2 regions of the Propionispora hippei DSM 15287 genome follow, and region 2 is predicted to be linked to the other one. Evidence: riboswitches for the same ligand, from Rfam matches in the RefSeq annotation. Region 2 holds a riboswitch; the other holds the start of a gene.
The links. A riboswitch is a leader RNA that binds a small molecule or an ion and turns the genes downstream of it on or off. The one in region 2 is predicted to bind S-adenosylmethionine.

Region 1 (5,830 bases), on a different contig from region 2:
TGTTTTAACGCCTGCGGCACAGCCACCATGAGACGGCAATAGCCAAATTTCAAATCAACCAATTCATATACATGCTTTGCTTCTTCGAGCAATACATCTTTCCCGATAATTCCGATATCAGCGGCGCCATATTCCACATAAGTCGGTAAATCAGCCGTTTTGGTGATGATAAACTTTATTTTTTTGGTTTCATTTACGATGACAAGTTTACGTGAGTTTTCGCTTAAGCCTTCCGCCGTATAGCCCAACTCAGCCAGCAATTTAACCGAAGGCTCAAACAGTTTGCCTTTGGGCAAGGCAATCGTTAAGTATTCCATATCACTGGATGTCATATGCAGCCCCTCCAGACGCTTTAGTTATTTAAAGTATTAATATGATAAATATGCTATCACATTAATTTTATTCCGTCAATAAAAAACTGCCGGTTAAGTCAATTTGTTTTACCGGCGACAAAAGCACAGTAGGATTTTGCCAAACCAAACGAGAAGTGTTTTTATATTAAAAATCAGACACAGGAGGTCTTCATTGTGCCATTCAATATTTTAGTCTTAAACCAGCTAAAAGAAAATCATATGGCAGCCATCCAGGATGCCGCGCCAGGCAGTTCAATCATCACGGCCGATCTGGCCACAGCCGGTCAGCATATCGCCAATGCAGACATTCTGGTAGCCTGGGGCAACCAGGATATCCGCCAGCTCTACGCTGCCGCGCCGCAGCTTCGCTGGGTCCACGCGCTGAGTGCCGGTGTGGAGGACTGGCTATTTCCCGAATTGGTCACCAGTTCCACTTTGTTAACCAACTCCAAGGGAATTCACGGTATCCCTATATCTGAGCACGTTCTGGCCCTTATGCTCGCCTTTACCCGCGGACTTAACCTGCTGATTCCCCAGCAGCGCAATAAACAATGGAAACGGGTCCGGGTCGACGAAATACACGAAAAGACCATCGGCATTGTCGGACTCGGCAATATCGGGCGGGAAATTGCCAAAAAGGCAAAAGCGCTGGGCATGCACGTAGTAGCTACCAAACGGGAAGCAACCACCGAATTATTTGTCGATGCGCTGTACACACCCGACTATCTGGCAAAAATGCTGAGCATCTGCGATTTTGTTGTAGTCTCACTTCCCTTAACAGACGAAACTAAGGAAATGTTCAATTTGAACTATTTCTCCGCTATGAAACGAACAGCCTATTTCATTAACATCGCCCGCGGCGGTGTCATTGCCGAAGCCGACCTGATTACCGCCCTGGAACAACAGCTAATTCAAGGTGCCGGCCTGGACGTTTTTGCCGAGGAACCGCTGCCGGATAGTTCGCCGCTTTGGAATATGCCCAACGTCATCATCACACCCCATCTGGCCGGTCTGTCACCCAGCTACTTAGACCGCGCCATCCAGTTGTTTGCCGATAATTTAACCCGGTTTATCGATAAAGATCAAATCCTTAATATAGTAGACAAGCAAAAGGGGTACTAATTGATATTGTCGGCCTCTCGGAGAAAACAAAGCTCCGGCGGATCATCCTTGGCCGGAGCTTTATGATGGCGCCTTACGATTTCAACAATTTCGGGCTCGGTCCCGGCCTGACTCAGTAACGAAGCTCCCCGCTCGGCATGATTAAAATAAATATAAAAGGCATGCCGCAAATTGGCGGGAAAAGCTCCCCGCCCCTGCCTGCCCCAGGCTTCGGCCCAGCCAGGAGCCAGAGAATGAGCCAGCACCGCCATAATTTTACCGGCTGTGTTGATATCACCCTGCCGCTTCCCCACATCGTGCAGCAAAGCGCAGCGAATCAAACGCCGTATGTCAATCGCCGTCTGGCCGGAGAAGCCAAGCGCCGTATAGGTTACATTCAGCGCATGCCGCTGTTCGGCCAGACTCATACCCCAAAACAATGCCTGTTCCCCGGGGTGCAGATAACGGTTCACAAATTCTTCCTCTTGTCTACTGATCCTGGCAGTAAGAGCCGAAATCACTTGTTTCACCCGTGAAAACATGACCGTCTGCTCCCTTAAATTAAATATAGATGAGTTCTTTACAGCCTTTAGCCTTTTGGCTCATGGCAGCTTCCTGGCGCGACTGGGGGAATAGAGCCAGTTCGACGGACTGTCCCTGCATTCTTAGTTCAGAAGCTTTTTGAATCGCTTCCGTCAGCTTGCCGGGTTCCCAGCCCACATACCACTCGCGAAAATCAGCGTCCAGTGAAATACCCTGCCGTTCCAGAGCCAACAATACCCGCTCTATTCCTAAGGCAAAACCGGTGGACGGGCAGTCAACGCCGAAGGACGACACCATCTTATCATAGCGGCCGCCACCGCACAGCGGAAATCCCAGCCCAGGCGTATAGCCCTCAAACACCATGCCGGTATAATACTCAAAATCCCGGATGATCCCTAAGTCAAAATTGACATACTGCTCCACACCGTACCCTTTCAGCAGGCAGTAAATATCGGCCAGATTGTCCAGCGCGGCCCGGCTGACCGGATTGGTAACCATCGCGTAGGCTTGTTCCAGCAATTCCTCTTTGCCGTACAACAGCGGAATCTGCCGCAGCAAAGTCTGAACGTCGGAGCTTAGCCCGCTGGCCGTCAGAATTTCCCCCAGACCGACCACATTGCGGTTTACCATGCATTGTTTAACCTTTTGACGCTGTTCGGCGGTCAGGCGGCTTTCTTCCATGATTCCATTGATAAATTCCACCTGGCCAATATTGACCTGAAAGGTTTGCAAACCGGAATCCTTCATTGCCTGTACGGCCAAAGCAATCACCTCTGCATCGGCCGCCGGTCCCGGAACGCCCAACAGTTCCACTCCCGCCTGATAGAATTCGCATTGCCGCCCGGCCTGCGCCTGCTCATAGCGAAATACATTGGTTAAGTAGAACAAGCGGAGCGGCAAACTGTTTTCTTTAAGCCGGGTAGATGCCACCCTGGCAATGGGAGTAGTCATATCCGGACGCAATGCCAGAATGTGATTTTTTTTATCAAAGAACTTAAACATATTCTGTGCCATCTGCTCGTCACTGCCGGCAGACAAAGTTTCCAGATATTCAAAAGTGGGCGTGACCACCTCGTCATAGCCCCACTTGGCAAATAATCCGGCCAGGGAACCTTCCACAATTCGTTTATATTTTGCTTCCCGCGGCAAAAAATCTCTGGTGCCGTAAGGAATCTGCGGTACAAATTCATTTGTCTTCATTAAATGGTTACACTCCGTTTCAACATGGATTAATAAAAACTTACTCTTTTTTCTTTTCGTCAAGCCGCGAGAGAACTATACCATATCCGTCGGCGCCATAATTCAGGCAGCGTTTGACGCGGCTGATGGTAGCCGTACTAGCGCCTGTTCTTGCCACAATATCATCATAGGTCGCCCCCAACTGCAACATCCGGGCAACCTCCAAGCGCTGCGCTAAAGACTTAAGTTCCCCTATAGTGGAAACATCTTCAAAAAACTGATAACACTCCTCTTCATCCTGCAACAGTAAAATAGCCTGAAACAGTTGATCAATCAACGGATCTTTTAGTTTAGGATTCACCGACATAGCTAGTGTCACTCCTTATTTTCCCATACTGTATATCAATATATTATATATTCGTGCAGTTAGATAGATTTCCTTCTTTATCCCTTTTTTTCTTTAATCTATGAAAACTTTATTAAAATGTCCGTTTAAGAAAGATATTATCCAAACAATCTTCTTGACACATACAAAAAACCGTGATAGGATTTAAAAAATGAATGATATTATTATCATCTAGAGTTGGCTGAGGGACTGGCCCAATGAAGCCGCGGCAACCATCCGGAAGGAACGGTGCCAATTCCTACAGGATTTTATCCTGGCAGATGAGAGAAGCCCAAGAGTATGTGTTGGTCTCTTCGCTGCGAAGAGACCTTTTTATTTGCACGAAAGGAAGGAACCTCATTGATTAGTTTAAACGGGATTGAAAAAATATACCACAGTCAGTCCGGTCAAATCCATGCTTTGCGTGGAATTAATTTGGAAGTCAAGGCCGGTGAAATTTTCGGAGTGATCGGTAAAAGCGGCGCCGGCAAAAGTACGTTGATCCGCTGCATCAACCGTTTAGAACAGCCTACGGCCGGAACAGTGATCGTCGACGGTCAGGACATCACAAAGCTGACGGAAAACGAACTTAGGGAATCGCGGAAAAAAATCGGCATGATTTTTCAGCATTTTAATTTACTCTCCTCCCGCACGGTTTTTGACAACATCGCTTTCCCTCTTGAATTGGCCGGCTACACTAAACATGATGTTGAAGATACGGTGGTCCGTCTCTTAAAACTGGTCGGTTTATCGGACAAACGTGAACAATACCCTTCACAATTAAGCGGTGGTCAAAAACAGCGGGTAGGTATCGCCCGCGCCTTAGCCAATCGTCCCAAGGTACTGTTGTGCGACGAGGCCACTTCGGCTCTTGACCCGCAAACTACCAAGTCCATTCTAGAATTATTAAAAAACATTAACCGGGAGCTTAAATTAACCATCGTCCTTATCACCCACGAAATGCAGGTTATCAAAGAAATCTGCGACCAGGTAGCAGTTATGGAAAATGGCCTGATTATTGAGCAGGGACCAATTCTGGATATCTTTACCCAGCCTCAGGCGGCTATTACCCGGGAATTTATCGGCACCATCATGAATCATGATTTACCGGATCATTTTAAACACATGCCACTTTCACGGACACCGCTTCCCGACAGCAAGCTGCTGCTGCGGCTTTCGTTTATCGGCGATGCTGCCGGCGAGCCAATCATTGCCGGTATGATCCGGCGTTTTGATATCGATGTAAGCATTCTCTATGGAAATATGGATCATATCAAAAATGTCTCCTTCGGTACTTTAATCGTTGAATTATCAGGCAGTCAGGATGCTATTCATAGGGCGCTTGAATACACCAGGGCACACGAAGTGGGAAGCGAGGTGATCGGCTATGTCTCAAGACATGCTTATGCTGCTGTTTGAAGCCCTGCTTGACACAACCTATATGGTTGCTGTCTCCACCTTGATTTCCACCCTCCTCGGGATACCGCTTGGTGTCATTTTGGTTGCTACGGATAAACGAGGAATCCTGGAAAATCTGTACATCAATCGTATTTTAGGCAGTATTGTAAACGCAGCCCGCTCTACTCCCTTTATCATTTTAATGGTGGCTATCATTCCCTTAACCCGCCTGTTAACAGGCACCTCGATCGGCACTAATGCCGCCATCGTCCCGTTAAGTCTGGCGGCCATTCCCTTTGTCGGCCGGGTTGTAGAAGCGGCGCTGAAAGAAGTGGATTACGGAGTGGTCGAAGCCGCACAGGCCATGGGCGCCTCACCATTTGAAATCATCCGCAAAGTATTGATACCGGAATCGCTTCCCTCTATTATATTAGGAATCACCTTAACCATCATCAACCTGATCGGTTACTCCGCCATGGCCGGTGCGATTGGCGGCGGCGGCTTGGGTGATTTGGCCATCCGCTACGGTTATCAGCGATTCCGCGCCGATATTATGCTGGCCACAGTAGCCATTCTGATTGCTCAGGTCCAAATCGTGCAATCCTGCGGCGACTATCTCGCCCGCAAGGTAAACAAAAGATAAGTACTATTGTTTTCCAAGCAAAATCACATATATATTATTTTAGGAGGATTTATTATGAAAAAACTGGTTTTACTCATGGTTTCTCTATTGGCATTGACGGTTCTTTTCGCTGGCTGCGGCAGTAATGATAAAAAAGAACCTAATGCTACCGCTGCCAAAACGGTATTAAAAGTGGCAGCTACCCCCGTACCGCATGCTGAAATTCTGCAAGTAGTCAAACCCATATTG
Region 2 (5,830 bases):
TATCAAAATGCCACCTTTCGCCATCCGGCGTTAGGAGAAAGCACCGGCTATGATTATTCCCGTTCCCAGAATCCAACCAGGGAAGCGGTTGAGAAGGCTATTACCGACCTGGAAGGCGGTGCTGCCGGCTATGTCTTTGCATCAGGCATGGCCGCTGTGACGGCGGTATTGTTGTTATATAAGCCGGGCAGTCATTTTATCGTTACCGAAGATTGTTATGGCGGTACCTATCGCGTGTTGGACCAGATTTTCGCCAATCTGGGTTTTACGGTGAGCTTTATTGACAGCAGCAATCTGACAGAAGTCCAGGAGTCAATTCAAAAAAATACGGCGGCCATTTTAATTGAAACGCCGACCAATCCGCTGATGAAAATTGCCGATATCAAAGCGATTGCCTGTATGGCGGCGCAGCGTGATATTCATACGATTGTGGATAATACTTTCTTATCCCCCTATTTCCAACAGCCCTTACTTCTGGGGGCGGACATTGTCATCCACAGTGGGACAAAATATTTGTCAGGCCATAATGATACCGTTTGTGGTGCCGTCGTTGCCCGCACTGCGGAGCTGGGGGAACGGATACGGTTCATCCAGAACTCAACCGGCAGCATTCTGGGACCGCAGGATAGCTGGCTGCTGCTGCGGGGCATTAAAACGCTGGCTTTACGTATGGAAAAACACAGTGCCAATGCGCTTACCATTGCCAAATGGCTGCAAACTCAGCCGCAAGTCAAACAAGTCTATTATCCCGGCCTGGAAGATCATCCGGGTAAAGCTATTCAGGATGCCCAGGCCTCCGGTTATGGTGGCATGCTTTCTTTTGATGTGGCCTGTCCTTCGCTGGTTCCACAGGTGCTGTCCCGGGTCAGGCTGATTCAGTTCGCCGAAAGTCTGGGCGGCGTGGAATCTTTGATTACCTTCCCGGCTGTTCAGACACACGCTGATGTGCCGCCCGAGGTTCGGGACCGGCTGGGGGTTTCGGACTGCCTTTTGCGGTTTTCCGTAGGGATTGAGGATGTGGAAGATCTAATTGAGGATTTGCGGCAGGCGTTGCATAATAAAGGGTAACGGCCGGAAGAAATGGAGAAAACTAGTGCTCCATCAACTTTGAAAGTGCAAATTAAATTTGCGGAGATTTTTTCGACTGGCAAGGAAGTAAAACCGCAGGAATAGCAGTCCCTACTGCAAGATTTTGCCGACGCAGCCGGGCGGAAAAAGATCCGTCAGGATGCGCAGTGTGAATTAATCAGCGGTTACCTAATGGCAAAAAAATCTTGACATCGCCTGTCATTGGTACTATCATGTAAGTAACAAGTTGGTTTGAATGGTAGGCTGATCAGAAAAACTGAAGGCCAAAGGAGATGCTTGCTGCAGCTTCTTTGGCCTTTTTTGTTTATGTGGCGTTTCCTGACCATACCGACAGCGGCTTATACGCCGGATCAAACTAAAAATTTGGTATGGGCCGTATTTGTCCGTGCATAACTATAACTTGGGTTTGATACATTATCATGTAAATTTAAAATATAAACGGGGGTATTTACTATGTCACGTATTGTAAAGAATTTAACCGAATTAATCGGTAACACTCCGCTGTTGGAATTTGACAACTACCGTAAGGCCAGAGGGTATGAGGCAGCTGTTATTGCCAAGTTGGAATATTTTAATCCCTTGGGCAGCGTGAAAGACCGGATCGGCTATGCCATGATCGCCGATGCGGAAGAAAAAGGCCTGCTTGACAAAGATACTTTAATTGTTGAACCTACCAGCGGCAATACCGGTGTAGGGCTGGCTTTTGTCGCAGCGGCTAAGGGCTACAAATTGGTGCTGACCATGCCGGAAACTATGAGTATTGAAAGAAGAAAGCTGCTTAAAGCGCTAGGTGCCGAACTTGTTTTAACGCCGGGCGCGGAAGGTATGAAGGGGGCTATTAAAAAGGCCGAAGAAATTGTGGCGGAAAACCCGAAGGCCTTTATTCCCCAGCAGTTTAAAAATCCGGCTAATCCGGCTATTCACCGCAAGACCACGGCTGAAGAAATTTGGCGCGATACCGACGGCAAGGTTGATATTTTTGTCGGCGGTGTAGGTACGGGCGGCACCATTACCGGTGTTGGCGAAGTATTGAAGCAAAAAAATCCTAACGTTAAAATTGTAGCGGTTGAACCGAAGGATTCGCCTGTTTTGTCGGGCGGTAAACCGGGACCCCATAAAATTCAGGGTATCGGCGCCGGGTTCGTGCCGGACGTGTTTAATAAAGACGTCATTGATGAAATTATTCCGGTAAGCAATGAGGATGCTTTTGCTACTGGCCGGGAACTGGCCAGAACCGAAGGCCTGCTGGTCGGTATTTCCAGTGGTGCGGCAGCTTATGCGGCAACTCAACTGGCTTTACGTCCGGAAAATAAAGGTAAAACCATTGTGGTGCTCTTGCCGGATACCGGTGAACGGTATCTGTCGACAAGTTTATTTGAAGAATAATAGTAGGCTCGGCTGATCGGACATAACGAAGGCTGGAGTTTGCACTACGACGGCGCAAACTCCAGCCTTATTTCTATACCGGTGGCCGGCTCTCGCAAGAGGTTCTGCTTTTCCCTCTTATTTTAAGAACGGCTACCGGGAATGGCATGATTCAAACTTACCGGACATATACTACCTGTAAGCAGCTTAGCGTGCGCTGAGACAGAAAACTGGTCTGCTTGCTTGGCGGTAAATAGTTATTGACACTGTTATTACCCTATGATACTATTTCATATAAGTTGATAAAGTAGCTCTTATCCAGAGAGGTCGAGGGACTGGCCCGAAGAAACCCGGCAACCGGCAGCAATGCAGTGGTGCTAATTCCAGCAGGATAATTAATCCTGGCGATGAGAGGAAAGTATGACCCCAAACCCTTTCCTTGGAAAGGGTTTTCTTAGTTTCAACCCGGCCGATACAAACTGCTTATAGAGGTGTGAGCATGGCAAATACAAAAAAGAACGCAAGTGCGGTGCAGCAAGAAGTTGTGCCCCAGTCGGTTATGGACCAAATTGAAAAGGTTATTAATAGCACATTGCACGGTTCAGTTACCTTAATCGTCCAGGACTCCCGTATTATCCAGATTGAGCGGGTCGAGAAAATTAGATTATGCTGATACGATAAAGGCAATGGAAAAGATATAGTTAGCAGCGGGGGGAGGCGGCGAGGATTTATGCCTGCAAAAAAGGAAGCAGTTTCACAGGAGGCGGCCAATCAGGCTAAATCGCAGGCTTTGCGCAAACGGATCGCAGAGGCTGTGGACGGACTGAAATTTGGCCAGGTGGTCATTGTGATCAAGGACGGCAAGGTCACCCAGCTTGACCGGACCGAAAAACAGCGGTTTACCGGTGTTGAAGGGATTTATGGTGACGGAATATAACGATAAACCGATAAAATATTACAGGCGGCGGGGACTGGCCGAGGCCGGGCAAAGACTGGTAAAAAAAGGCTTGACTTGCTGAGGGCTTCATGGTATTTTATAACAAAAGAAGATAGTGAATAAGCTGATCAGAAAGACTGAAGGCTAAGGAAACACCTCGAGTGCTTTCCTTGGCTTTTTTATTATCACAACAATATAGCGAATAGAGAGGGGTACATATTATGGCATTACCGGAAAACTTGAAATTTGACTCAGTGGCTGTCCACGGCGGACAAGAACCCGACCCAACCACAGGTTCCCGCGCGGTTCCGATTTATCAAACCACATCCTATAATTTTCGCGATAGCGAACATGGCGCCAATCTATTCGGTCTAAAGGAAGCGGGCAATATTTATACCCGTATCATGAATCCCACCACCGACGTATTTGAAAAACGGGTAGCGGCCTTGGAAGGCGGTGTTGGCGCTCTGGCCTTTGCTTCCGGCCATGCTGCTATCAGCGCGGCTATTTTCAACATTGCCCAGGCCGGTGATGAAATTATCAGCTCATCAACGCTGTACGGCGGTACCTACAATATGTTTACCTACACTCTGCCTCGTTTGGGTATTAACGTGATCTTAGTCGATCCCAGCGATCCGGAAAATTTCCGTAAAGCCATAACGCCGAAAACCAAGGCCATTTATGGTGAAACCATCGGCAACCCTAAAATTGACGTGTTTAATTTTAAAGCCGTAGCGGCTATTGCCCATGAAAATGGTATCCCCTTGATTATTGACAGTACCTTTGCCACGCCTTACCTGTCACGGCCGATTGAATTCGGTGCCGATATTGTTATTCACTCGGCTACCAAGTTTATCGGCGGTCATGGCAGTTCGATGGGCGGTATCGTAATTGACGGCGGTAAGTTCAACTGGGGCAACGGCAAGTTCCCGCTGCTCAGCGATGCCGATCCCAGTTATCACGGCCTGAGCTATACCGAGGCGTTAGGCGAAGCGGCATTCATTACCCGCCTGCGCATTCAGGTGTTGCGCGATTTAGGCGCTGCCCTAAGCCCGTTCAACAGCTTCCTATTCCTGCAGGGTCTGGAAACGCTGCATCTCAGAATGGAACGGCATAGCCAGAATGCTCTGGCAGTAGCTGAATTCCTGGAAAGTCATGAGCAGGTATCGTGGGTAAGCTATCCGGGCCTTGCCAGCCATCCGGATCATGAACTGGCCAAGGAGTACCTGGCGAAAGGGGCCGGTGCTATCTTAACCTTTGGCATTAAGGGCGGCCTGGAAGCGGGTAAGAAGTTCATTGACTCGCTCAAGCTTTTCTCTATTCTGGCCAATGTGGGCGATGCCAAGTCGCTGGTTATCCACCCGGCCAGCACTACCCATTCGCAGCTGACTTCGGAACAGCGGGCAGCGGCCGGCGCACCGGACGACATGATACGTCTCTCGGTTGGTATTGAAGATGCAGCGGATATTATTGCCGATCTGGAACAGGCCCTGCAAGCAGCTAAATAGCATTGTTTCTTGGTTTTTCATTGACAAAAAGAGAACATTTCGCTAGAATTTAGAATATAAATTTTGGCAAAGGAGCCATTTCTCTAAGGGGAGAAGTGGCTCTATTTTTTTGAGGAGGCGGCGACGATGCGGTGGTTTAGCAGCAAGGGGTTACAGCAATTAGCCGAACAGACGAGTCAATATGCAGCCGGGAATATAGCAGGCGAGTTAAAGCCGGAGGAGTATCCGAAGGAGCTGCAGCCACTGGCTGGGCATATTCAGGCCATGGCGGAGATGATCCGCAGCTTTACTCAGGAGTCGCAGGTGGCGTCCAGCCAGGTGATGGCCGCCGTAAAACAGGTTAACAAGGCCATTGTCAATGCCGATACGCTGGGCGGTAAGATTCATCAGGAGACTGCCGGCACGCAGAAGCTGGCCGCCAGTCTCCTGAACGGAGCCTCCCAGGCCAAACAGGAAATCGAACAGGTGGTCCAGACGGCGCAAACCATTACGCAGGTGGCCGGCGGTATTCATCAGGACAGCATTAAAACCAGGCATACCGCCGAGCAAGGCTGCCAGGCAGTGCTGGAGGCATCGGACGCGATGACAGCCATTCAGCAGTCCTCGACCAGAATTGAAGCCTGTATCCAGAATCTAACCAAAATGGCGCGGGAAATTGACAGTTTTCTGGGCGCCATTCAGGGAATATCCACGCAAACTAATCTCTTGTCCCTGAACGCCGCCATTGAGGCGGCCCGGGCCGGCGAGCACGGCCGGGGCTTCGCTGTGGTGGCCCAGGAAATACAGAAGCTGTCCGAAGCCAGTGCCACAGCCGCTTCATCGGCCAATGGCCTGTTGGCCCAAATTGACGAAGGCGTGGCTGCTGCCGCTGCCGCTGTCGAGGAAGGGGCTAAGTCGGTGGAAAACGGCGTCAAGGCGATGCAGGAAGCTG

Region 1: it holds a riboswitch for S-adenosylmethionine, as region 2 does, so the genes downstream of both, F3H20_RS03185 (methionine ABC transporter ATP-binding protein) here and F3H20_RS05680 (YezD family protein) in region 2, are expected to answer to the same signal.

Annotation. Positions count from the first base shown of each region.
Region 1 covers NZ_FQZD01000005.1:270,468-276,297, reverse strand. The annotation lists gene hisG (ATP phosphoribosyltransferase) at 1-332, opposite strand, end outside; gene F3H20_RS03205 (D-2-hydroxyacid dehydrogenase) at 528-1,475, shown strand; gene F3H20_RS03200 (HD domain-containing protein) at 1,472-1,996, opposite strand; gene hisZ (ATP phosphoribosyltransferase regulatory subunit) at 2,016-3,197, opposite strand; gene F3H20_RS03190 (YerC/YecD family TrpR-related protein) at 3,238-3,543, opposite strand; SAM riboswitch class I at 3,747-3,849, shown strand; gene F3H20_RS03185 (methionine ABC transporter ATP-binding protein) at 3,922-4,980, shown strand; gene F3H20_RS03180 (methionine ABC transporter permease) at 4,949-5,602, shown strand; gene F3H20_RS03175 (MetQ/NlpA family ABC transporter substrate-binding protein) at 5,657-5,830, shown strand, end outside.
Region 2 covers NZ_FQZD01000008.1:29,744-35,573, forward strand. The annotation lists gene F3H20_RS05670 (trans-sulfuration enzyme family protein) at 1-1,068, shown strand, start outside; gene cysK (cysteine synthase A) at 1,543-2,475, shown strand; SAM riboswitch class I at 2,766-2,868, shown strand; gene F3H20_RS05680 (YezD family protein) at 2,954-3,127, shown strand; gene F3H20_RS05685 (YezD family protein) at 3,185-3,391, shown strand; gene F3H20_RS05690 (homocysteine synthase) at 3,613-4,899, shown strand; gene F3H20_RS05695 (methyl-accepting chemotaxis protein) at 5,026-5,830, shown strand, end outside.